Regions from separate parts of the Bacillus safensis genome, predicted to be linked through region 2. Evidence: predicted binding sites of a transcription regulator. Region 2 holds the regulator's gene; the other holds the start of a gene.

Region 1 (12,586 bases), 1.4 Mb from region 2:
GAGCGATCCTAGTGTGTACATCTACATTGTATGCTGCTGTATTGATTTCTCTTTTTGTAGGAAGTCAAACCTTTAATTATTTAATGGGATCTTTAAGCTATACGGTCTTATTCATTTGGTTTATTATTGCTGTCGGGCATTTAAAATCTCGAAGTGTAGCAGAACCAGGAGGATATCGCGTGAAGCTGTATCCTTTCACAACATGGTTTTCTGTGATTGCGATCATTGCCATTTTCATCGGCGTTGTGTCAACAACTCCAATTGTCCAAACGATGGTCACAATGGGCATTTATCTGATTATTACTCTTTCTTTCTTCATCAACAGAAAGCGGTTTGAAACAGCTGTTTGATTTAAAAGCGTGCAGGACGTTCTCAAGAAGGTCTTGCACGCTTTTTTTGAGATAGTATTTCGTGAATGAAGCATTCAGCTCTCCCTTTTGAAAAATAGAATATGTGATGAAAAAGGGATTAAAAATAGTGGTTGTTAAGAAGACTGTTCAAATGTAGACAGCTGATTCTCATAGATAGTCTTCATCTCATTTGTTATTTAGTTGGCACGTCTTCAGTGAAAGGAGTATTTGGCAGCTGAATGATGGCTGTCGTACCAATGCCAGGCTCAGATTGAATGTCGAATGTTCCATGATGTTTTTTGATGATTTGATAGACAACGGCTAGTCCAAGGCCAGAGCCGCCATCCTTTCTTGTTCGTGCTTTATTTACACGATAAAATCGCTCAGAAACATGTGGAAGATCTTCTTTTGGAATACCGCTGCCTTCGTCGGTCACTTTCAATTCAGCAACACCTTGGTGAACTTGTAATTCAATCGATATTGATTTCCCAGATGGCGTGTAATGAATGGCATTGTCCAGTAAATTACGTATCACTTGTTGGAGACGGTCGCTATCACCATAAACAATACAATCCTCTTCTAGCGTTCGTTTGAAAATAATGCTTTTTTTGTCAGCGATGAATGCCATTTGATCAAGAACATCGTGGATGAGCTGTGCAAAGACGACTGGCTCCATCGTAAGTGGATAAGAGTCACCTTCTAACTGTGCAAGATCTAAAAGGTCGTGCACAAGCCGGCTTAAACGTGTGGCCTCATCTTGGATGATTTGCATCCCCTTTTTTTGATCAATGACCCCTTCTTCAATTCCTTCTGCATAGCCTTTCATATAACTTAAAGGCGTTCTAAGTTCGTGAGAGACATTCGCAAGAAATTCCCTGCGGTGCTGCTCAACTTTTTCGAGGGTTGAAGACAGTTTATTAAAGGAGCGGCTAAGCTGGTTTAACTCGTCTCCTTTTTTAGTTACGGCCATTCGTTTTGAGAAATCGCCAGATTCCATTTCCATTGCAATTTCTTTCATTTTATTTATTGTCTGTACAATGTGATTGGAGCTCTTATATCCGATTAAAAATATCAGGAGCAGAATCAATGAGATGGATATACCCAGCGTCAATCTAATTTGGACAAAGGGTTCATATACATCTGATAATGGCATGGAGAGGAAAATAGTTCCCGATAGATCATCATTGCTTGAGAAAACAGGGATGGCGATGCCAAGAATATCTTGGTGAAACTGTGGGTGTTCTCTAATTAACACGACGGTTTCACCTTGAAGGAGCTTTTGGCGTTCCTTGAACGTAATGAGATTATCATTTGTGTTCGTATCAAAAGGAAGACCACTTGAAAGCTCCATTGGATCATCTGTAAAAATAACGTTCGCCTGACTTGAGTCATTTGCCCATTTCATTCTGTCGGTAAAATACTTGTCTTTCCCGTGTGTGTGATAGATTTCTGCCAGCTTCTTACCTTGCAAACTTAAGGAATCAATCTGTTTATCAATATATAAGTGCTGGTATAAGTAAAAGGTAAGGGCAAGCGCTGAGGCTGCAACGATTCCGATCACTGCAAGAATTAAGAAGAGTACTTTCTTTTTAATCGATAATGGCTTCATTCTTCCTCCTCAAACTTATAGCCGACACCCCAAACGGTTTTAATATATCGTTCTGCTTCCTTTAACTTTAGTCGCAGCGTTTTGATATGTGTATCGACTGTTCTTAAAGAGCCGCTCATTGAATGTGATTCCCACAATTTTTGATAAAGGTGTTCTCGTGAAAACACTTGTCCTTGGTTGAGCAAAAGAAACATGAGTAAATCAAATTCTCTTCTTGTTAAATTAACGGGCTGTTGATGGAGGTAAACTTGTCTGCCATCTTGATCAATCTCCATGTCACCAATCTGTATTCGGCTGCGCTTTAGCGAAAGACCTCTAATTCGTCTCAGGGTTGTTTCAATTCTTGCTGCAAGCTCACGCAGACTGAAAGGCTTCATGATGTAGTCATCCGCTCCAATTTCAAGTCCTCTAATTCGGTCCTCTTCATAACTCCTCGCTGTTAAAAATAAAATCGGTATTTGAGATGTTTGTCGAATACGCTGACAGACTTCAAATCCATCCATGTCAGGCATCATGATATCTAATACAACAAGATCAACAGATTCCTTTTCAAGCTGATGCAAGGCATCTTTTCCATTATTCGCAGTGATAATGTGAAAGCCATGTCTCTTTAAAAAAGATCCGATTAACTCAAGCATATCAAGCTCATCATCTACGATTAAAATACGCATTTGTTCCTTCATTTCTTTTCCTCCAACACGATAGCATAAGGTCCTGATGGGACATTCAGTTGATTTTTCATGATAAATGAGTGTTTATCGATGATGGATACTGAATTGTCATCCAAGTTACTCACATAAATTGATGACGTATCAGCAGTGATATAATTCGGATTTTGACCAGTTTCAACAGAAGCAAGCTGTTTATTTGTTTTGGTATCTACTTTGTATAGCGTATGATCTCCATGACATAGTACATATAAAGTAGAAGAATTTTTCTCTGGAAAAAATGCAACAGGCATAACGCCTAGCTTTATTTCTCGCTGTTTCTTGCCTGTTTTAGGGTCATAAGCAAAAATACTCTTATTTAAGGTGCCTTGTTTACCATGACCGCCGATCCAAATGGACTGTCCATCAAAATGAATCCCAGAAGGCCGTTCAAGTACAGAAAACGTACGTATATTTTTTTCCTTTTCAATATCTATGACGGAGACAGTATGACTTTCTGCATTTAAAACAAATAAAATACCTGACGAAGAAAGAGTCATAGAAGAAGGTAATTTTCCAGTTTTTACAGTCGATTTTATTTTTTTGCGCTCCGTATCAATAAAATAAACGACATTTTTCTGTGAGTTGGCAGCGATTAATGTATGAGAAGCTGCATCATATGTAAGGGAAGTCAGTCCTTTATCCACATTCATATAATCTGCTGCTGTCCCGTGTTTTAGATTAATTTCGATAAGGGATTCTCCCTCTTTACTAGTAGCGATGATGACGTCTTTATTGATTTGAATAAGATCAGTGAGTGGGTGTTTTAAATCCACAGAAGAGAGCATTTTATTTTTTTGTATATCAACTATTGAAAAGGAGGCTTTTTTTAATTGAGAGATGACAGCGATGGATTGAGAGCTGCCTGGCGGCGTAAATTGCTGTTCTTTTCCACAGCCTGTAACGAATAAAAGTAGAGCTGATAAACAGATCAAAACATATTTCACACGTACCATTCTTCCGCTCCTTTGCGTTCTCTATTTTCAAAATCATACCACAAAAATTGTGAAAAAAAATTGAAGTTATCTTTGCTGAAAGAATGAAAAAAAGCTTTTAGGTAAGTGAGGGAGACCATTTGTACCTGAAGTTCCTTTTTTGTCTGGATCATATGCCATTTTTTCTTTCTTAAAAGATGATTTTCAGGATTTGATGGATGCACTCGCTATAGTTTACAGTGATACAAATGACGAAAACTCCCCGCTCTAAAGAAACATAGAGCAAGGGAGTCATTAGGCGGAATGTTCGGATGATGGGGAGGTGGATTTGGTTCGTACACGTTGAGATAAAAAGAAACCAAGAATGCCTGCACCCATTAATACAATAAATAAAGATTGAAAACCACTCATGATCCCAATCAATGTAGACGAAATGATACTGCCAAAATATCGAAAGGTAGAGAAAATGCCAGATGCTGAACCAGATAAGCTTTGATCAACAGACGTTAAAGAAGCCATCTGCATACTGGTCATCCCAATACCTGATGAAATTCCACCTGCGACAAGTGTCACGATAAGCAGTGGTAAGGTAGGGAACTGACTGAGTGTGATTAACATGATTCCTGATAAAGTGAGACAGAGAAATGAAAAGCCAATCATTTTTTTCGCGCCTTTTTTCGGATGGAGTCTTGCCCCTAACAAGCCGCTAATAGACATGCAAAGAGAAAATACTGATAGAATAATACCGCTTTGTGTATGAGAAAGTGCAAGTTGTTGTTCCATAAACAGCGGCATAATTAGAAGAATGGCATACATCACAAAATTACTCAGCATGATCGACAGGTTTGCATTTGTAAATGAACTGTTTTTAAAAAGCGACAAATCGATGATCGGATTCTTTACTTTTCGTACATGTTTAAAGAATAAAGGAATGACGATCAACGCTAGAATTCCATAGATCAAGTATTCATTTAGCAATTGGCTTTTAGTGCATAGAATGAGTGTGGCAATCCCGATGGTTAAGTATATTGAACCAGTGATGTCTACATTTGCTTGTAAGCGTGTATGCTTTGTTTTCGGAATGAGTAATACGCCGGTAACAAGTGTAAGGAACAAGAATGGGATATTGACAAAGAATATAGAGTGCCAATCAAAACTCTGAATAAGAATCGAACCAATAAAAGGTCCAAGTGCGGCACCAATACCGGCTCCAAATCCAAAATACCCCATTGTTTTAGACAGTTTTTCGGGGGATACTGTTGCACGAATCAATGCAATGCTATTCGGTGTTAAAATAGCACCGCCAGCTGCTTGAATGGAACGAAAAGTGATGAGAAAAGCTAGATTAGGAGCTAAAGCACATCCAATTGAGCCAATTAAAAAGAGCATGACCCCAATTAAATACATTCGCCTGTGTCCGTATATATCTCCTAACTTACCAGCGATAGGTTGAGTGACTGCCATGACAATAAGATAAATTGTGACAACCCAAGTGATGTTTGCAAGAGATTGATCATAATAAGTTGATATGGATGATAGAGCGACAGCGATCATCGTTGAATTGACGGGAACTAGTATAGCTCCAAGCAACAAAGAATAGATGACGAAACTCTCTTTTTTTAACCTCAATGTGTATACCACCTTTTGTAAAAAAGAAGAATTCCACCCTTTAAGCGGGAGAAATTCCTCTCATGAAAATGTGTGTGCATATTTCAATAAAATCTTCTTTTTGTGTGAGAACGAGTTGAAAATCTTGCTCTAGCTGCTGAATGAAAAATCCGAAATACGTACTAATGAAGATGTCTGCATAAATGTCTTCATTTCCTTTTAATACATGATGCTCGGCACCCATCTTTTTGAAATATTGTATGAGCATTTCTCTCAGTTCTTGAGGGTAAATCTTTTCATGACTGGTTAAATCCTTAAACATAGCCGGTTCTCGCATGCTGATATAAATAAATTCTTTTTTGGAAGTCAAATCTTCAAGGAAATAGGTACCGAGAAACTTCAAATCGGTGTATAAATCGCCTTTGAATTCTGCTTCTAGGATTTTTGTCGGTGTTGATTTCATTTTCATAATGGCAGCAATGACGCCGCGTTTGTTTTTAAAGTTGCGAAAAATAGTTGCTTCACTCACATTCGCTTTTGTCGCTATTTCTTTGGTTGTTGTTTTTTGATAGCCCTTTTCAGTTAATAAATCCATTGTTGCGCGAATGATTCGTTGATTTGTAGATTTTAACAAGCATACTCACCTCAGGTTATGAATGTGTTTGCAACAAAGTAAGTATACCGATAAAACCTATGACCGCCAATATCATCCAAAATGATAAGTTTATACACGCGAATGCTGCTTTAAAATCTGAATGCGTCCATTGCTGCCATCTACTGTCACAAGGTCACCGGATTGAAGTGTTTCAGTTGCTATTCTAGTACCTAAGACAGCTGGTATCATATACTCTCTTGCGATAATAGCTGAATGAGATAAAATGCCTCCAGCATCGGTGATGACTGCTTTTGCATCTCTAAATAAGCTCGTCCATAAAGGTGTGGTCGTTTTACAAACTAAAATATCATCCTTTTGAAATTGTGAGAATTCGTCAGCACATGTAATGACTTTTACTCTTCCAGAAACAATACCGCTGGATGCGCCAATTCCATGGATCACATCGTGTGTGTTGTTTTCATTTTCTCTTAATGAACCAAGCATTCTTTCTACTTGTTGCAGTTCAGCTTCAGTTGGTGTGCCAATGTAAGCCGGTGGTTGAATGTCTTCATTTTCCTTCATTTTTATCTTTCTTTGCTGGATAACCGAATTAAATGAGATAGACGTTGTGAGCGCTTTTTGTACCTCTTCATCGTAGAGATACCAAAGATCTTCTTGATGAGGAATGGCTCCTTTTTGTACAAGAAGTTCACCAATTTTTAATAGATATACCCGGGCCTTTGCATCTAACATGGCATCAATGTAGAAGTGGTGGTCATCTCGGATATTCGCTGCTTGAAGGGCAAATTGATACAGCGTCTCAAATTTTGTTTTAAACGATTCATCCTTCACTTGATTGATAAAATGTTTATACGTCTCTTGTCTTTTGATAACTGCTTTTGCAAATTCTTCATCAAAATCACAATGGCAATGGATATTATTTCTGATGATATCTAATATAAACTCTGGGTTTTCTGCCCAAGTCTCATCTGTAAGGTCATGACTTTTAATAGATCGCCAGCCGTAAACTTGGAGAAAACCCTCCAATTTCGAAATGAAATGCCTTCCTTTTTCCGAGTGATTGAGCGCATGTAACAGCTCCGAGTTCTTTTCATGATGAATAAATGCTTGGTGAAGTTCTGGATCTTGAAGGACATCCTTTGCGATATCAGATAGCACCTTGTCTGTTTCAAGAGATTTGTTCATCACACCTATCATCATTTCATGAAGCAAGACGACTTGGGTTTGGTCACCAGTATACGTGACAAGCATGTCTTCAATGATGGCTGATAGAATGACTTGTGGTATGACAATATCAAAATGATCATCATATGCTTGGATATAAAAATCCTTTAATTCTTCAAAGCCAATGATGGCTTTTTCAATGGTCATAGGTTCATTCATTCGGCGATCGAGTTTTTCGTAAAATGGAAAGAAATTTTTCTCTAGAATCTCATACATCCGTTCACTTAAATGCGGAAATAACTCAAATATACTTTCATCAAAAACGGGTGCAGCTCCCTCTTCCGCTTGTGGCAGATCCGGTGCTGAGTATAGGTGGCCTCTGTAAAGCTTAATATCTTTGATGTTCATATCAGGTACTTGATACTTTTCTCCATTTTTCTTCATCCCGCTTTTTAAGGCTGGTATGATCAGACTTGAGAAAAGAGGGCTCGTTGGACCAGGCATATGATCATCCATTGAAATCCAGAAATCCTGAAGCTCTTCTGGTTTCATTTGTAAAGAAGCACCTGCTGTTTCATTTACTGCTTTTGGAAGAGCTGTAGTAATCGGCCTTGCTTGAAGTAAATAAAACGACCCACCTGCAATTCCAAATTCGATATCGACTCCATGTCCGTAAAGTTCTTCTACTTGTTTCGTGATTTGTGTGATTTCTTTCAATTGATCATCGTTCAGGCAAAACTGGCCAGCCATTTCCTCCGATACTGGCTCCTCGATGACACCCTCTTGGAAAGGAACAATTTGCAGCTCTTTCGCCCCAAGTGTTTTTTCAATCGAAAAGTTCTCTTTATCTACAATAAACGTGTCTGGTGTCACAAGACCGGAGACAATTGCTTCTCCCAATCCGTAGCTTGCGGTCAGCATCATTTCATTTGTTTTCCCCGATACGGGATTCTCACTAAAGATGACACCGGAGACGTCAGAATGGATCAACCCTTGAACGACAACGGCCATGAGCGGCATCTCTTCCTCGTTTTCATTCATCTCTTCCTTATATTCTGTGACCCTCGCTGCAAAATAAGAAGACCAGCATTCTTTGACTGCCTGTAAAAACTCTTCATTTGTTTTGATATTTAAATAGGTCTCGTACTGTCCTGCAAATGAGGCGCCTTCGAGATCTTCAGCAACAGAAGAGGATCTGACTGCAACTGAGGGGTAAGTCTTCCGCAAGGATTGAAAGGACGAAAGCAGCTCTGCTTCCATTTGTAAAGGAAACGATGCTTCTTTGATTTTTTGAGAAAGGTTTTGTTCTGCTGGCTGCAGATTGTGATATGAAAGAAAGCTTGCAAAGCTGTTGGTTTTGATAATAAATCCATCTGGGACTGGCAGGCCGTGATTGTTTAATTTGATTAAATTCAGGCCTTTTGCCCCTGCGAGTGATGCGGATTCTTCAGCCGCATGAAATAAAACTGAATACATGGGAATGCCCCCTTATCCAAATAGCCAATGGTTTGTATGTCTCTCTATTTTTCAAAATGATAGTGCGCACTATCATTTTAATCATAGAATTGATTGGATGTTATTGTCAAAGACGGAAAGACCTATCTTTACAAAGGGGACAATCTCACTAATTTCCTTCTTCTTCTACAACAAAAGTCTCCGAACATGAAGAAAAAAGGCGAAATTGAAAACTGTGAATTGTTCAATATGCCAATCTTTACTATAATCAAGGAAGTAGACCATGAAGAGGGAGGGTTTTTGTGATTACAAAAGCCATATTTGCACTAGTTTTTCCTTTCCTGCTCGTTATTTTATTTTCAAAGGTTACTTACAATCATTACGTGGGCATTGCGTTAACAGCAGCGCTTTTATTTGCTTCGTACATGAAGGGATATACAGAAACCTACTTTATTGTGGGATTAGATATTATTTCTTTAGTAGCTGGGGCTTTGTTTATGGCTAAGAAAGAAATCGAAAAAAGAGAGAAAGCTGAAAAAAATCAATGATGTCATCGCCATCAAGAGCATGATGGCTGAAAAATGACATGTTTTAAACAAGAGCTGTGCTTACGATTTCTAGTAAGCGCAGCTTTCTTTTTCTGCTCATCGAATATCTCACTCCAAAATGTTCCATACTGAAAGGAAGGTTTTCTTAAGAGGGTTATTTGCCATGGGAGAGAGGGTATGACTGTATTGGAAATAAAAATCAAGTAAGAGCCGAACTTTAGTTCGTATTTTTGTGTTCTTTTATGATAATATATTCATTAGATAGATTTCGTAAACGAAACGGAGGCTTTGATGTGAGTGACCGCTTTGAATTAGTTTCTAACTATCAGCCCCAAGGAGATCAGCCAAAGGCGATTGAAAAGCTTGTTGAGGGGATCCATCAGGGGAAACAGCATCAAACGCTGTTAGGTGCTACAGGTACGGGAAAGACCTTTACTGTCTCCAACCTGATCAAAGAAGTGAACAAACCGACACTTGTCATTGCGCATAATAAGACACTTGCCGGTCAGTTATACAGCGAATTCAAGGAATTTTTCCCGAATAACGCTGTTGAATATTTTGTGAGTTACTATGATTATTATCAGCCAGAGGCATATGTGCCTCAGACCGATACATTTATTGAGAAGGATGCCAGCATCAATGATGAGATTGATAAGCTGAGACACTCGGCTACGTCCTCGTTATTTGAGAGAAGAGATGTCATCATCATTGCCAGTGTGTCCTGTATTTATGGCTTAGGTTCGCCAGAGGAATACAGAGAGCTTGTGCTGTCTTTGCGTACTGAAATGGAGATTGAACGCAATCAGCTTCTTCGTAAGCTGGTGGATATTCAGTATTCTCGTAATGATATAGATTTTCAGCGCGGAACCTTCCGAGTTCGAGGAGACGTCGTTGAGATTTTTCCTGCTTCACGAGATGAGCATTGTATCAGAGTGGAGTTTTTCGGTGATGAAATTGAACGTATTCGTGAAGTGGATGCGCTGACTGGAGAAATACTTGGTGATCGTGATCATGTGGCGATTTTCCCAGCATCTCACTTCGTCACAAGAGAAGAAAAAATGGAAAAAGCCATTATCAATATTGAACAAGAGCTAGAAGAACAGCTTGAAAAGCTTCGTGAAAATGGAAAATTGCTTGAAGCGCAGCGCCTTGAGCAGCGGACAAGATATGACCTTGAGATGATGAGAGAGATGGGCTTTTGTTCAGGAATTGAGAACTATTCAAGACATCTGACCTTGCGTCCTCCTGGTTCAACACCTTACACACTGCTTGATTATTTCCCAGATGATTTTATGATTGTTGTCGATGAGTCGCATGTGACGATTCCGCAAATCCGCGCCATGTACAACGGTGACCAAGCTAGAAAGCAAGTGTTGGTTGATCACGGATTCCGCCTGCCATCAGCACTTGATAACAGACCGCTCACCTTTGATGAGTTTGAAAAGCATATCAATCATATTGTCCATGTATCAGCAACGCCTGGTCCGTATGAGCTTGAGAAAACACCAGAGGTTGTGGAACAAATTATCCGTCCAACAGGATTACTTGATCCAATTATTGAAGTTCGTCCGATTGAAGGACAAATTGATGACTTAATTGGAGAAATTCATGCACGAGTTGAGAAAAATGAGCGTGTGCTCGTGACCACACTGACGAAGAAAATGTCTGAGGATCTCACAGATTACTTAAAAGAAATCGGAATCAAGGTGAATTACCTGCATTCAGAGATTAAGACCCTTGAGCGGATTGAGATTATCCGTGATCTGCGTCTCGGTAAATATGATGTGCTTGTTGGAATCAACCTTCTTCGTGAAGGACTGGATATTCCAGAAGTGTCGCTTGTGGCCATTTTAGATGCGGATAAAGAAGGCTTTTTACGCTCTGAAAGATCCCTCATCCAGACGATTGGCCGTGCAGCGAGAAATGCAGAAGGCCGGGTCATTATGTATGCAGACAATATGACGAAATCGATGGACATTGCGATTCAAGAAACGAAGCGAAGACGAGAACAGCAAGAAGCATATAACGAGAAATTCGGGATTACACCGCAAACGATCCATAAGAAAATTCGAGATGTCATTAAGGCAACAAAGATACATGAGGATTCAGAAGAATACGAAACAAAAGCAGCACCAAAGCTGTCGAAAATGAGCAAAAAAGAACGAGAAAAAGTGATCGAAAAAGTCGAGATGGAAATGAAAGATGCAGCAAAAGCGCTTGATTTTGAAAAAGCAGCAGAATTAAGAGATCTATTGCTAGAGCTAAAAGCGGAAGGATGATTGCCTGATGGCTATGGAACGAATAGAGGTGAAAGGTGCTAGAGCCCACAACCTTAAAAATATTGATGTGAATATCCCGCGTGACCAGCTAGTGGTCATTACGGGATTATCTGGTTCAGGAAAATCGTCGCTTGCCTTTGATACGATTTATGCAGAAGGTCAGCGCAGGTACGTTGAATCTCTTTCAGCGTATGCACGCCAATTTCTTGGGCAGATGGATAAACCGGATGTAGATGCCATTGAAGGTCTTTCTCCGGCGATTAGTATTGACCAGAAAACGACGAGCCGAAACCCTAGATCAACAGTTGGTACTGTCACTGAAATTTATGATTACTTGCGTCTTTTGTATGCTCGAGTCGGAAAACCTATTTGTCCTATACATGGGATTGAAATTACGTCACAAACGATTGAGCAGATGACAGATCGTATTTTAGAGTATCCTGAAAGAACGAAATTACAAGTGCTTGCGCCAGTTGTATCCGGCCGCAAAGGAACACATGTGAAAGTGCTTGATCAAATTCGGAAGCAGGGCTATGTGCGAGTGAGAGTCGATGGAGAGATGGAAGACCTTTCAGAAGATATCGAGCTTGAAAAGAACAAGAAGCATTCCATTGAAGTGGTTATTGATCGAATTGTGGTCAAAGAAGGCGTTGCTGCTCGGCTATCTGACTCTCTTGAAACTGCGCTGCGGCTGGGCGAAGGCCGAGTGATGATTGATGTGATTGGACAAGAAGAGCTATTATTCAGCGAACATCATGCTTGTCCGCATTGCGGGTTCTCTATTGGTGAGCTTGAGCCGAGAATGTTTTCATTTAATAGTCCTTTTGGTGCCTGCCCGAGCTGTGATGGGCTCGGTTCAAAACTGGAAGTCGACCCTGAGCTTGTCATTCCTAATAAGGATCTGACTTTACGGCAGCATGCCATTGCACCATGGGAGCCGCAAAGCTCGCAATACTATCCGCAGCTTCTTGAGGCTGTTTGTACACATTATGGCATCGACATGGACATTCCAGTGAAAGATATCCCATCGCATTTATTTGATAAAATTTTATATGGAAGCGGATCTGAACGGATTTATTTTAAATATGAAAATGATTTTGGCCAGGTACGTGAAAATGAAATTGAGTTTGAAGGCGTTCTTCGTAATATTGAACGGCGTTATAAGGAAACCAGCTCTGATTATATTCGTGAACAAATGGAAAAATATATGGCCAATCAGCCATGTCCGACATGTAAAGGATATCGTCTGAAAAAAGAAACGCTGGCGGTTCTCATCAATGGCAAGCATATCGGAGAAATCACCGATTTGTCTGTC
Region 2 (12,586 bases):
AATATAATATACCGAAAGCGGAATGAACGTTCATTCCTATATTTTTATAAGGAGGGGATGAAATGCCAGCAGTGACTGATAAACAAGAACAGATCATGAAGGCTTCGCTGGAACTATTTATTGAACGAGGCTTTGACGGCACCACAATGCCGATGATTTCAAAAAGAGCAAACGTCGGAGCGGGCACCATTTACCGTTATTTCGACAGCAAGGAGGCGCTCGTCAATATTTTGTACCAGAGCAGTCTCTCAGCATTTATCGAAAAAATGAACACAAACAGTCCAGATCCAAAGTTAAGTATCCGGGCGTACTTTAAGCATGTATTTTATTGCTTGGTTTTATTTACAAAGGAGAATCCAAGCGGGCTGTATTTCTTAGAGATTGATAAACGGTCTCATTACTTAGACGAGACGAGCAAAGAGAAAATGCAGCATTTGTTACATGAGCTTTTCCTTATCTTTGAAGAAGGGAAAAAGGATGGAATTCATCCAAATCTCTCAGGCAGAACCATTTTATCTATTGTATTTGGTGCCTTCGTGCAGCTGCATAAACAAATTCTTGCAGAAGAAATAGAGCCAACGATTGATTTTTTAGAGGATATTGAGCAATGTTTATGGCGCGCCATCAGCGTTGCATCTTAAAGAGATAAAGGGAGTGGGCATATGAAGCAACCATCAATCATTCCAAAACCAAAAACATACGGACCTTTTAAAAATATTCCCCATATAAAAAAAGGAGAGCTTTCTCAAACCTTTTGGCGGCTGGCAGATGAATTAGGACCGATCTTTCAGTTTGAATTTTCAAATGCAACAAGTATTTTTGTTTCCAGCCATGAACTTGTCAAAGAAGTATGTGACGAGAGCCGTTTTGATAAATATATTGGGACTAGTCTGAGTAAAGTTAGAGCATTTTCAGGGGATGGACTATTTACAAGCTGGACAGAAGAACCGAACTGGAGAAAGGCTCATCAAATTTTGATGCCTGCATTCAGCCAGCAGGCCATGAAGGGCTATCATGAAATGATGCTCGATATTGCCACACAGCTTGTGCAAAAATGGCAAAGAACAGGCCGCGATGAAGAAATTGAAGTAGCTGAGGATATGACAAAGCTGACTTTAGATACAATCGGCCTTTGCGGTTTTGATTTTCGCTTTAACAGCTTTTATAAAGAAAATCAGCATCCGTTCATCGACAGCATGCTGAAAGGTTTAAATGAAGCAATGGAGCAGTCGAGCCGATTGCCAATTGCAGATAAACTGATGATCAAAAGAAGAAAAGAATTTGAACAGCATGTCGATTTTATGAAGAAATTAGTAGATGACATTATTCAGGAACGAAGAAAACAAGATAAAACGGGCGATGATTTACTGTCTCTTATGCTGCATGCAGAGGACCCTGAAACAGGTGAACGTTTATCCGATGAAAATATCCGTTATCAAATCATCACCTTCTTAATTGCAGGCCACGAAACAACAAGCGGGCTGCTATCATTTGCGATTTATTTCTTACTGAAGAATCCAGAGAAATTAAAGAAAGCCGTCCAGGAAGCAGATGAGGTGCTGCAGGGCGGGCTTCCGGCATTTAAACAGGTGCAAAAGCTAAGCTACACTCGTATGGTGTTAAATGAAGCTCTCCGCCTCTGGCCAACAGCGCCTACGTTCTCTCTTTATGCGAAAGAGGACACAGTAATCGGGGGGAAATATCCGATTCAAAAGAATCAAAGTGTCTCTGTTCTGCTCCCTAAACTACACCGTGATCAAGCGGTATGGGGAGAGGATGCAGAAGACTTTAAACCAGAGCGGTTTATGCACCCTGAGAAAATTCCGCAGCATGCCTATAAACCGTTCGGAAATGGCCAGCGTGCATGTATCGGTATGCAGTTCGCCCTGCATGAAGCTACGATGGTTCTCGCGATGGTTCTGCACAATTTAGAGTTAATTGATCACACATCTTATGAGCTAGATTTAAAAGAATCTCTCACAATTAAACCTAACGATTTTAAAATCAAAGTGCGGCCAAGGAAGCAGCAATTCTTTATGGCACCACCGAAGGAAGAACCGAAGAAAAACACCAATTCTAGTGAGTCAAAAGTGGCGAGTCACGGTACACCGCTGCTAGTTTTGTACGGATCAAATCTTGGCACAGCAAAGCAAATAGCGAACGAACTGGCTGAAGACGGGAAAGCAAAAGGGTTCGATGTAACCACTGCGCCGCTTGATGACTTTACACGCCAATTGCCAGACACAGGTGCTGTCTTCATCGTGACCGCTTCATACAACGGACATCCGCCTGACAATGCGAAGCAATTTGTGGATTGGCTGGCGCAGGATGAAGAGCAGGATTTATCAAACGTGACATTTGCTGTCTTTGGATGCGGAGATCGAAATTGGGCGAGTACGTACCAGCGGATCCCCCGTCTAATTGATGAAGCTCTAGAAAGAAAAGGAGCCAAACGTGTAGCTGATTTAGGAGAAGGGGATGCAGGCGGTGATATGGATGAGGATAAAGAAATCTTCCAGAAAACAGTCTTCGAACAACTTGCAAAAGAATTTAAGCTCACCTTCCAAGAAAAGGGGAAGGAAAAACCAAACCTATCAGTTTCTTATACGAATGAGCTAGTGGAGCGTCCTGTAGCTAAAATATATGATGCCTTTTCAGCTGTTGTATTGAGAAATGAAGAATTACAATCAGAAACAAGCACGCGTCAGACAAGGCATATTGAACTGAAATTGCCTGCTGGAAAAGCATACAAAGAAGGGGATCATATCGGGATTGTGCCGAAAAATAGTGATGCACTCGTTGAGCGTGTGACCCGCCGCTTTAAACTAGATCCAGAGCAGCACATTAAGCTTTCATCTGATAAAGAGGCAAGTCATTTACCATTAGATAAGCCGATTCCAATCAAAGAATTACTTGCCTCGCATGTTGAGCTTCAAGAGCCTGCGACACGTACACAGCTAAGAGAGCTTGCAGCACATACGGTATGTCCGCCTCACCGCGTGGAACTTGAACAAATGGCTGGTGAAGCATATCAAGAAGCCATCTTAAAGAAACGAGTAACCATGCTGGATTTATTAGATCAATATGAAGCATGTGAGCTGCCATTTGTACACTTTTTGGCGCTTTTACCAGCTTTAAAGCCGCGTTATTATTCGATCTCAAGCTCGCCAAAGGTAGATGAAGAAAAAGTCAGTATCACAGTGGCAGTTGTCAAAGGTAAAGCATGGAGCGGCAGCGGAGAATATGCCGGAGTCGCATCAACCTATTTATGTGGTCTGAAAGAAGGGGAAGAAGTAGCCTGCTTCCTGCATGAAGCCCAAGACGGATTCCAGCTGCCCCCTTCATCAGACATACCGATGATTATGATTGGACCAGGTACAGGAATCGCTCCATTTAGAGGATTTGTTCAGGCAAGAGAAGTGTGGCAGAAGGAAGGGAAGCAGCTAGGCGAAGCCCACCTATATTTTGGCTGCCGTCACCCTCAGGAAGATGATCTATATTTTGATGAAATGAAGCTTGCAGCGCAAAACGGCATTGTCCATATCCATCGTGCTTATTCTCGTTACGATGAGCAAAAAGTATATGTTCAGCATTTGTTGAAAGAAGACGGCGGCATGCTGATCGAATTGCTTGATCAAGGTGCTTATCTGTACGTGTGCGGAGACGGAAAAGTTATGGCCCCAGATGTAGAGGCTACACTGATCGATCTTTATCAAAACGAGAAACAATGCTCGAGAGAAACAGCTGAAAATTGGCTGACAACCCTCGCAAATGACAATAGATATGTAAAAGATGTGTGGAGCTGACAAAGAGGAAAGACCGCCTATTAGGCGGTTTTTTCTATTCTCATAGAAAGAGATCGATAGAATGAAGGTTGGGAAGTTACAAAACACCTAATTTGGAAATGAAATATTTTGTAAAAAATAAGAATATTCTCTCATTTACTCCAATATGAAACAATCGTATGATTTTTGATATAGGACATAAAGGAGGAATATGATGAAAAAGGTGAAAATGTTACTCCCTTCTCTTCTCGTTTTTGGTGCTTTAAGTGTGCCTAGTTTTGCCCATGCCGCATCGGATTCAGTACTAACGTCTGATTATGACATGGTGACTTCTGATGGTAAAGTGATTTCTTCAAGTGATTTCCACAATGATACGAAAGCCCCCTCATCCTTTGACAAAGTGGATGATCTTTCTTCTACTGTTGGCGAAAAAGTAAAACCACTATCAAAATATTTAAAAGATTTTCAAACGAAAGTCGTCATTGGAGACGATGGTAGAACCAAAGTAGCAAATACAAGAGTGGCACCATACAATTCGATTGCTTATATTACATTTGGCGGCTCAAGCTGTACGGGAACACTCATTGCTCCTAACAAAATTTTGACAAACGGACACTGTGTGTACAATACGGCATCGAGAAGCTATAGTGAGAAAGGGACTGTATATCCTGGTATGAATGATAGTACTGCGGTGAACGGTTCAGCAAAAATGACTGAGTTCTATGTGCCAAGCGGGTATATTAATACTGGTGCAAGCCAATATGACTTTGCCGTGATTAAAACCGATACGAACATTGGCAATACGGTCGGCTACCGATCCATCCGTCAGGTGACAAACTTGACTGGGACAACCATTAAAATCTCAGGATATCCTGGTGATAAAATGAGATCGACTGGCAAGGTGTCACAATGGGAGATGTCGGGTCCTGTGACGAGAGAAGATACGAATCTAGCATACTATACGATTGATACATTCAGCGGAAATTCAGGTTCTGCCATGCTGGATCAGAACCAGCAAATCGTTGGAGTTCATAACGCTGGGTATTCAAACGGAACGATAAATGGCGGGCCGAAAGCGACAGCTGCCTTTGTTGAGTTTATAAACTATGCGAAAGCGCAATAAAAAATAGAGCTTGTTTCCTTCATAGGGGACAAGCTTTTTTGTATGAATCGATTTGATAGGATTCATATTTCTAACCTGAGAGATTTGAGATTGAGAGCCTCATCATTTTTTTCTCATGTCATCTGCGCACCACTCATACATTAAAATGACACATTTCCTTTAAGTCAAGATGATGCTGAAGATGGATGAGGAGGTCACACGCTTTTGAAGATGAAAAGAGGCTGGATCGCTGCTGTCGCCTTATGTTTTGTGATATGGATGGGCACGTTGTTTGGCGGATTTGGAGAGAAGCAGGCAGCAAAAGGGGCTGATCGATATGATCATGTCGTTCAATTTCCAAAGGAAAGGTACCCTGAAACAGGCAGTCATATTCAAGAAGCCATTCGAAAAGGGCATTCAGATGTGTGTACCATTGACCGAAATGGAGCAGATGCCCGCAGGCAAGAATCATTAAAAGGAATTCCGACAAAACCTGGCTTTGACCGGGATGAATGGCCAATGGCGGTTTGTCTTGAGGGAGGAAAAGGCGCAAGAGTTCAATATGTCAGTCCATCTGATAATAGGGGGGCAGGCTCATGGGTCGGGCATCAAATCAGCGGGTTTCCTGATGGGAAAAGAATATTATTCATTGTGAAATAAATCGGAAAGAGTCTCCCTTGAGTGGGGAGCTCTTTTGTTTATCATCAGAGCCTATTCGAGCTAGCAGGGTCAAAAGATTCAGTGGTACAATCAATCTATAAGGTACAAAGACTGACAAGAAGAAAATGTGAAGGGACATTTGCTTATGGATAAGAACCGTGCATTATACGATTTTTTTATGCAGCATGCAGAGAAGCTGACTGAAACATGGTATGAATCAATTGAGGACGATGATCCAGAATCCATATATCGTTCAACAGATTCCAGCATCATAGCTGAGCTAAAACGGCAGAATCAAGATTATTACCAGCATTTTATACGAGCTATTATTGAAGATAAGACGTATTTACATACTGAATTTAAAAAATGGTCTGAGGATTTAGCCAGTGACCCAAAGCATTTAAATACACCATTAGATTATGTCGTGAGAGAATACATGTCCAATCAAAGAGTGGTTCTGCATTACTTAAAAGAATTTATCAAACAGCGTCAAGATGAAATTGATATTGAGCGCATCTTTTATTGGTATGATTTAATTTCCGAAGCGTTTAATATTTCAATCCATGTGTTTATCCAGCAATATGTGAAAAATACAACCGAAAAACTCGTGGCTCAAAGAGATATGATTTATGAATTGAGCTCGCCGGTAATTGTCCTAAAAAGCCAGATTGCGTTATTGCCATTAGTAGGTGACATTGACACAGCGAGAGCCAAGATTATTTTAGAAAATACGCTAAATCAGTGCTCGCAAAAAGGTGTTCAGCATTTATGTATTGATCTATCGGGTGTCGTCATGATTGATACAATGGTGGCTCATCAAATCTTTGATCTTGTCACGTCACTTCGGTTAATTGGAGTAGAGACGACCATTTCAGGGATTAGACCAGAAATTGCCCAAACAGCAGTGCAGCTTGGGCTTCCTTTTAATGAATTTCGCACGGCATCATCACTTGCTCACGCGCTGGACCGAATGACTGAATTTTCTTCAATATAAAAACCAGGCCGATGAAAGGCCTGGTTTTTTATTTAGATGACAGCGTCAATTTGTGTGACTTTCCAATTTTTTTGTACTTTTTCGTACGTAACAGTTCGTTTTACTTTGCGTCCATCAAGTGTTGGGACAGTAAATTCATATGTGCGGACCGTTTGTTTTTTAGAAACAAGTTTAGGTGTGGCTTTTTCCCAATTGAGCATGTTGTCTCCATCACCGACTGGAACAGCCATTTTGCCTTTATGAACAATGAACTGATAATCTTTTAAACCATGTTTGATGGCATCTGGAGTGAAAACTTGAGATAGGTAGCTGTTTAATTTTTTCTTTGTATCAAATGTTTTAGAAAGATAGTTGTACGTCATATCTTTATAGGTAAATGATTTTAATTTGACATTAGAATGGTCTTTAATTTTGTAGCCTGACATTGCACTCCAAAAATGTTCTCTTGCATCAAGGGCAATATGTAACGCTTCTTTATTTGTCAAAGCGGCTGATTTCTTGGAAGCGGCCAATGTTGTTGTTTGTAATGAGATCATAAGCATAATAGCAGTTAATAAAACAAATAATTTTTTCAAGGCGATTGCCTCCTTTTCTCAATGAAAACTTCTTATGTTACAAATGTTACAATAATTACAGTGATATTACAAGTATTAAATCTAAATGTTTTTTATTTCTTTTGTTTCTAATTATATAACGTTTGAGGGAGACAAAAAGTTTTCATTTTTTTTATTTTTCTTCTTAATCATTATTTAACCGTTCTAAAGAAGAACGAAACGTCTTTTGGAAAAATTTCTATTTAGACGTTTAACACTCTTTTTTATTTATGACATATACTGTCGTGATGAAAGTCTAAAGAAAGTGGTGTTTCGTATGTATCAACCGTATGAAGATATGTGGAATGGTTACTCATATGATAGGCAGATGCAGGGATTGCCATCGATTTCTATTCCTCAAATTGGAGGTTTTCCTGGGTTTCCGATTGGAGGAGGTACTTGGCCAGGTCAAGGGTCAGGCGGGCAATCGGCACCGCCAGCTCCGCCGCAGCATATCATTTCGCAGTATCAGCAAGCACTCTCTCAGCCTCAAAGTATGCAGTCGCTTATATCTGCGCAAAGTGCAGGAGGCCATCAAGCTGTTCATTTTGCAGCGGGCTGTAATAGAAGATGGACGATTGTGCTTTTGAGAAACGGTCAAGTATTTTTAATGTTTGTCCTTTCCTCACAGCCATTTGGCAGAACAACTGGCTTTATATGGCCGAACTTTACTTTTGGCTCCTTCCCAAGTTCAAGTATTCTTGCATATTCCTGTGCATAAGAAAAAGCCGGTTCTCATCAGCAGCTGATGAAATACCGGCTTTTTTTAATGAATATTTCGAAATACGCCAATCACTTTACCTAGTATACTCACATTCTGTAAAATAATCGGTTCCATAGATGGATTCTCTGGCTGTAATCTAAAGTGTGTATTTTCTTTATAGAAACGTTTCACTGTCGCTTCATCTTCCTCTGTCATGGCGACCACAATATCTCCATTGTTAGCGGTGCTTTGCTGACGCACAATGACATAGTCCTTGTCCAAAATACCTGCATCAATCATACTTTCTCCCATAATTTCAAGCATAAACACTTGTTCGTCTGGTGCTGCAAAAGTCTCTGGTAGAGGGAAGTATTCTTCTACATTCTCAACAGCTGTGATAGGAAGGCCGGCGGTTACTTTTCCGATGACTGGAACGTTCATTACAGCACTCTTTGGAATATTCATTTCCTCTTCATCTAGTACTTCGATCGCTCTAGGTTTTGTCGGGTCTCTTCTTATTAAGCCCTTTGTTTCCAGTCTAGCTAAATGTCCATGGACCGTTGAACTGGATGCTAGACCGACAGCTTCTCCAATTTCACGGACGGATGGGGGATAACCCTTGCTTTTTACTTCATCTTTGATGAATTTCAGGATATCGAGTTGTCTTTTTGATAGCTTCGTCATCTTTTGCACCTCAAAACGTCAATTTTAAAGAAATTATAGCATGTTTTTCCTAACAGTACAAACATAGGTTCGAAAAAACGTTTGACAGAAACGTTTGTTCGTATTTATAATGAGAGACAGAAAGAGCGAACACACATTCTATTAGGAGAGATGACATTATGAGGTTAAAAGAATCTATTATTTTTATTGGGGTATTCTCATTCATCGTTGGCATATTTCTCTCACTTATTGCAGTCACAAGCCATAATGATTCAAATCAATATGTTAAAATAGAGGTTCAATCAGGAGATACTCTTTGGGGATTAGCTGATCAAGTAAATGACAGCAAATCAATCGACAAAAATGCATTTATTGACTGGGTAACAGAACACAATGATCTTGCTTCAACAGAAATCCAGCCTGGAGACATTCTTGTCATACCCGTGAAAAAAGAGCATCCAGTCGTATATCAGCTTGCAACAGTACAGTAGAAAGGTCGATTGAAGACATGAACGCAATCATTTATGCGAGAGTAAGCACTGTGAAAGAAGAGCAGGAAACCTCGCTGAAAAGACAAGAAGAAGAACTGCTGGCTTTAGCTGCCATGCACAAGATGAATGTGGTCAAAGTCATCAAAGAAAAAGCAAGTGGATATGAGCTAGATCGTGATGGCGTGTTTGAAATGCTTGCTGCACTGAAGGAAGAGTCGATCGATGCCGTTCTTATCCAAGATGAAACACGTCTTGGAAGAGGACAAGCTAAAATTGCGCTTCTTCATTGTCTATTTAAAGAGAACGTAAAGGTATACAGCGTGTTTCATAGAGGAGAGCTTGAGCTTTCAGAAGCAGATGAAATGGTCATCGAGATTGTAGGAGTCGTCGAAGAGTACCAACGGAAAATTCATAACCTGAAAATCAAGCGGGGGATGAAAAGGGCTGTTGAGCGCGGATATCAGCCTGAACTAAATTTAAGGCAGCAGGACCATGCACCTGGCCGTGAGCGTATTGAAGTGCCTATTTCAGAAATTGTTCGATTAAGAAAAAATAACATGACGTTCGCCGAAATTGCCGCAACTCTTCAGGCATTAGGTTTTGACATTTCAAAAGCAACAGTGCATAGAAGGTATCAAGAATATGAAAAAGGCCTTACCACCTAAAGCGTGATTTGTTGTCAAAATGATTGATATTTAGTAGTATGTAGAGAAAATGCTTTAAAGGAGTTTGTCATGATTTCTAAAGAACAGCTTGCAAGAATAAATGAGCTTTCAAAAAAGTCGAAAGAAACCGGTTTATCAGACGCTGAAAAAACAGAACAAAAGCAGTTGAGAGAAGAGTATTTAAAAGCTTTTCGTTCTTCTATGAAAAATACACTTAAAACTGTCAAAATCGTTGACCCTGAAGGAAACGATGTCACACCAGAAAAATTAAAAAGAGAAAAAGATCAGAACCTTCATTAAGGCTGTGATTTCTTGAATTTTGAAAAGATGGGAAGAATATTCTCGTCTTTTTTCATATTTGCATAACTTTTTAGGTGATCGATAAACTAAATGTGACAAAATCCTTCTTTTTCAGCGTGAAATAGTTGTGAAAAAAGGACAGTAGATTTATGATAATGGTGTACACAAGATACGGAAGGGGATTTATATGGAAACGATTGAATTGAAATCTATTGCAACAATACGTACTCTCTCCATAGACGCAATTGAAAAAGCGAATTCCGGTCACCCAGGAATGCCGATGGGTGCTGCACCAATGGCATACGCTTTATGGACGAATCACTTAAACGTAAGTCCGCAAAATCCAAATTGGTTTAACAGAGACCGCTTTGTTTTATCTGCGGGCCATGGTTCTATGCTTCTATACAGCATGCTTCATTTAAGCGGATACAATCTGAGCATTGAAGATTTAAAACAATTCCGCCAATGGGGAAGCAAAACACCTGGACATCCTGAATTTGGACACACAGAAGGCGTAGACGCGACAACGGGTCCTTTAGGCCAGGGAATTGCTATGGCAGTAGGAATGGCACTTGCAGAAAGACATCTTGCGGAAACGTATAACAAAGACAACTTTCATGTTGTAGACCACTATACATACAGCATTTGTGGAGATGGAGACTTAATGGAGGGAATTTCCTCTGAAGCAGCTTCACTTGCTGGTCATTTAGGCTTAGGCCGTTTAATCGTTCTTTACGATTCAAATGACATTTCTTTAGATGGCGATTTAGATCGTTCATTCTCTGAAAATGTGAAGAATCGTTTTGAAGCGATGAACTGGGAAGTTCTTTACGTGAAAGACGGCAACAACATCGAAGAAGTAACAGCTGCTATTGAAAAGGCGAAGCAAAGCACAGACAGACCTACATTAATCGAAGTGAAAACAACGATCGGTTTCGGATCTCCAAACCGTGCGGGAACGTCTGGTGTGCATGGTGCACCGCTTGGCAGCGAGGAAGCAAAGCTGACGAAGGAAGCTTACTCTTGGACGTTTGAAGAAGATTTCCATGTACCTTCTGAAGTGTACGATCATTTCAAAGAAGCTGTCAAAGACGCTGGACAGAAAAAAGAAGCAGCGTGGAATGAATTGTTTGCGCAATACGAAAAAGAATATCCAGAGCTGGCAGCACAGCTGAAGCTTGCGATTGAAGGAAAGCTTCCTGAGAATTGGGATCAAGAAATTCCTGTTTATGAAGCAGGTTCAAGCCTTGCTTCCCGCGCATCTTCAGGTGAAGTGTTAAATGGCATTGCAAAGCAAGTACCTTTCTTTATTGGCGGGTCTGCTGACCTTGCTGGATCAAATAAAACAACGATTAAAAACACAGATGATTTCGGGAAAAATAATTATGCCGGCAAAAACATTTGGTTCGGGGTCAGAGAATTTGCAATGGGTGCAGCGCTCAATGGTATGGCACTTCACGGCGGTCTTCGTGTATTCGGCGGAACGTTCTTTGTTTTCTCAGATTACTTAAGACCAGCGATTCGTCTTGCTGCCTTAATGGGACTTCCAGTCACTTACGTCTTTACTCATGATAGTATCGCTGTTGGTGAAGATGGTCCAACGCATGAACCGGTTGAACAGCTTGCTTCACTGCGTGCGATGCCTAATCTTTCCGTTATCCGCCCAGCAGATGGAAATGAAACAGCTGCAGCGTGGAAACTAGCTGTATCTTCAACGGATAAACCGACAGCACTAGTTCTTACTCGTCAAAACCTTCCAACAATTGACCAGGCACCAGAGAAGGCATATGAGGGAGTAGAAAAAGGTGGATACGTTGTGGTTGAAGCAGCTGATGCACAGCCGGAAGCACTTCTACTCGCTTCAGGATCTGAGGTTGGTTTAGCCATTGAAGCACAAAAGGCACTTGAAAAAGAAGGTATCCGCGCGTCTGTTGTCAGCCTTCCTGCATGGGATCGCTTCGATCAGCAGTCAGACGAATACAAAGAATCCGTTCTTCCTAAAGCAGTACGTGCACGTATTGCAATTGAAATGGGTGCTTCACTTGGCTGGGAGCGTTACACGGGGCTTGATGGTGACGTGATTGCAATTGATAAATTTGGCGCTTCTGCACCAGGAGAAACCATTATCGAGAAATACGGCTTTACTGTCAGCAATGTAGTCAGCCGTGTGAAAGCGAAGCTGAATAAATAAACGAACTCCAAGCATCATGCTTTTTTGCTATCTGTTTGCAGAGCATTTTCATCCGCTCTGCAAACTTTTATCTTTTTTCTTGTTTTTTTGACAAAACTAGTTTCTTCTTGCTTCATATATAGACAATTCTTTCTTTCACATTTTTGTATAATACAAGCAATAAACGAGATTGACGAAATGTGAAAGGAAGGGATAGACATGGAACGTCATTATTATATTTATTGGATTGAGGATGAATTTGCGCATCACTATTTTGGCAGAGAATCGATTTTGTTTCATTTGTTTGAGTCGTTACATTGGACGAACCGCACTGACGATGAACTTGTAATGCTTGTGAAGCAAGTGGATTATGTGACGAAACGAATCCCTGCTTTTCATATGCACCAGCGTCTAATGAATAACTTAACGAACATTCACTATACACAAATAGGCTCGATTT

The links. The regulator LexA, encoded in region 2, represses DNA repair genes until DNA is damaged. The targets are predictions, from matches to a motif close to CGAACATATGTTCG.
Region 1: a site for LexA is predicted at 9,204-9,217, ahead of uvrB (excinuclease ABC subunit UvrB). Genes of this name have one in related genera too.

Annotation. Positions count from the first base shown of each region.
Region 1 covers NZ_CP154909.1:3,113,234-3,125,819, reverse strand. The annotation lists gene AAYR28_RS16125 (amino acid permease) at 1-350, shown strand, start outside; gene AAYR28_RS16120 (HAMP domain-containing sensor histidine kinase) at 544-1,959, opposite strand; gene AAYR28_RS16115 (response regulator transcription factor) at 1,956-2,642, opposite strand; gene AAYR28_RS16110 (YncE family protein) at 2,639-3,622, opposite strand; gene AAYR28_RS16105 (MFS transporter) at 3,896-5,230, opposite strand; gene AAYR28_RS16100 (TetR/AcrR family transcriptional regulator) at 5,271-5,843, opposite strand; gene AAYR28_RS16095 (PEP/pyruvate-binding domain-containing protein) at 5,934-8,465, opposite strand; gene AAYR28_RS16090 (CsbA family protein) at 8,747-8,992, shown strand; gene uvrB (excinuclease ABC subunit UvrB) at 9,286-11,271, shown strand; gene uvrA (excinuclease ABC subunit UvrA) at 11,279-12,586, shown strand, end outside.
Region 2 covers NZ_CP154909.1:1,724,409-1,736,994, forward strand. The annotation lists gene AAYR28_RS08735 (TetR/AcrR family transcriptional regulator) at 63-641, shown strand; gene AAYR28_RS08740 (bifunctional cytochrome P450/NADPH--P450 reductase) at 663-3,806, shown strand; gene AAYR28_RS08745 (trypsin-like serine peptidase) at 4,000-4,908, shown strand; gene AAYR28_RS08750 (NucA/NucB deoxyribonuclease domain-containing protein) at 5,167-5,547, shown strand; gene AAYR28_RS08755 (STAS domain-containing protein) at 5,693-6,541, shown strand; gene AAYR28_RS08760 (IseA DL-endopeptidase inhibitor family protein) at 6,574-7,116, opposite strand; gene AAYR28_RS08765 (hypothetical protein) at 7,412-7,855, shown strand; gene lexA (transcriptional repressor LexA) at 7,901-8,521, opposite strand; gene yneA (cell division suppressor protein YneA) at 8,680-8,991, shown strand; gene AAYR28_RS08780 (YneB family resolvase-like protein) at 9,009-9,656, shown strand; gene AAYR28_RS08785 (DUF896 domain-containing protein) at 9,726-9,956, shown strand; gene tkt (transketolase) at 10,144-12,147, shown strand; gene sirA (sporulation inhibitor of replication protein SirA) at 12,346-12,586, shown strand, end outside.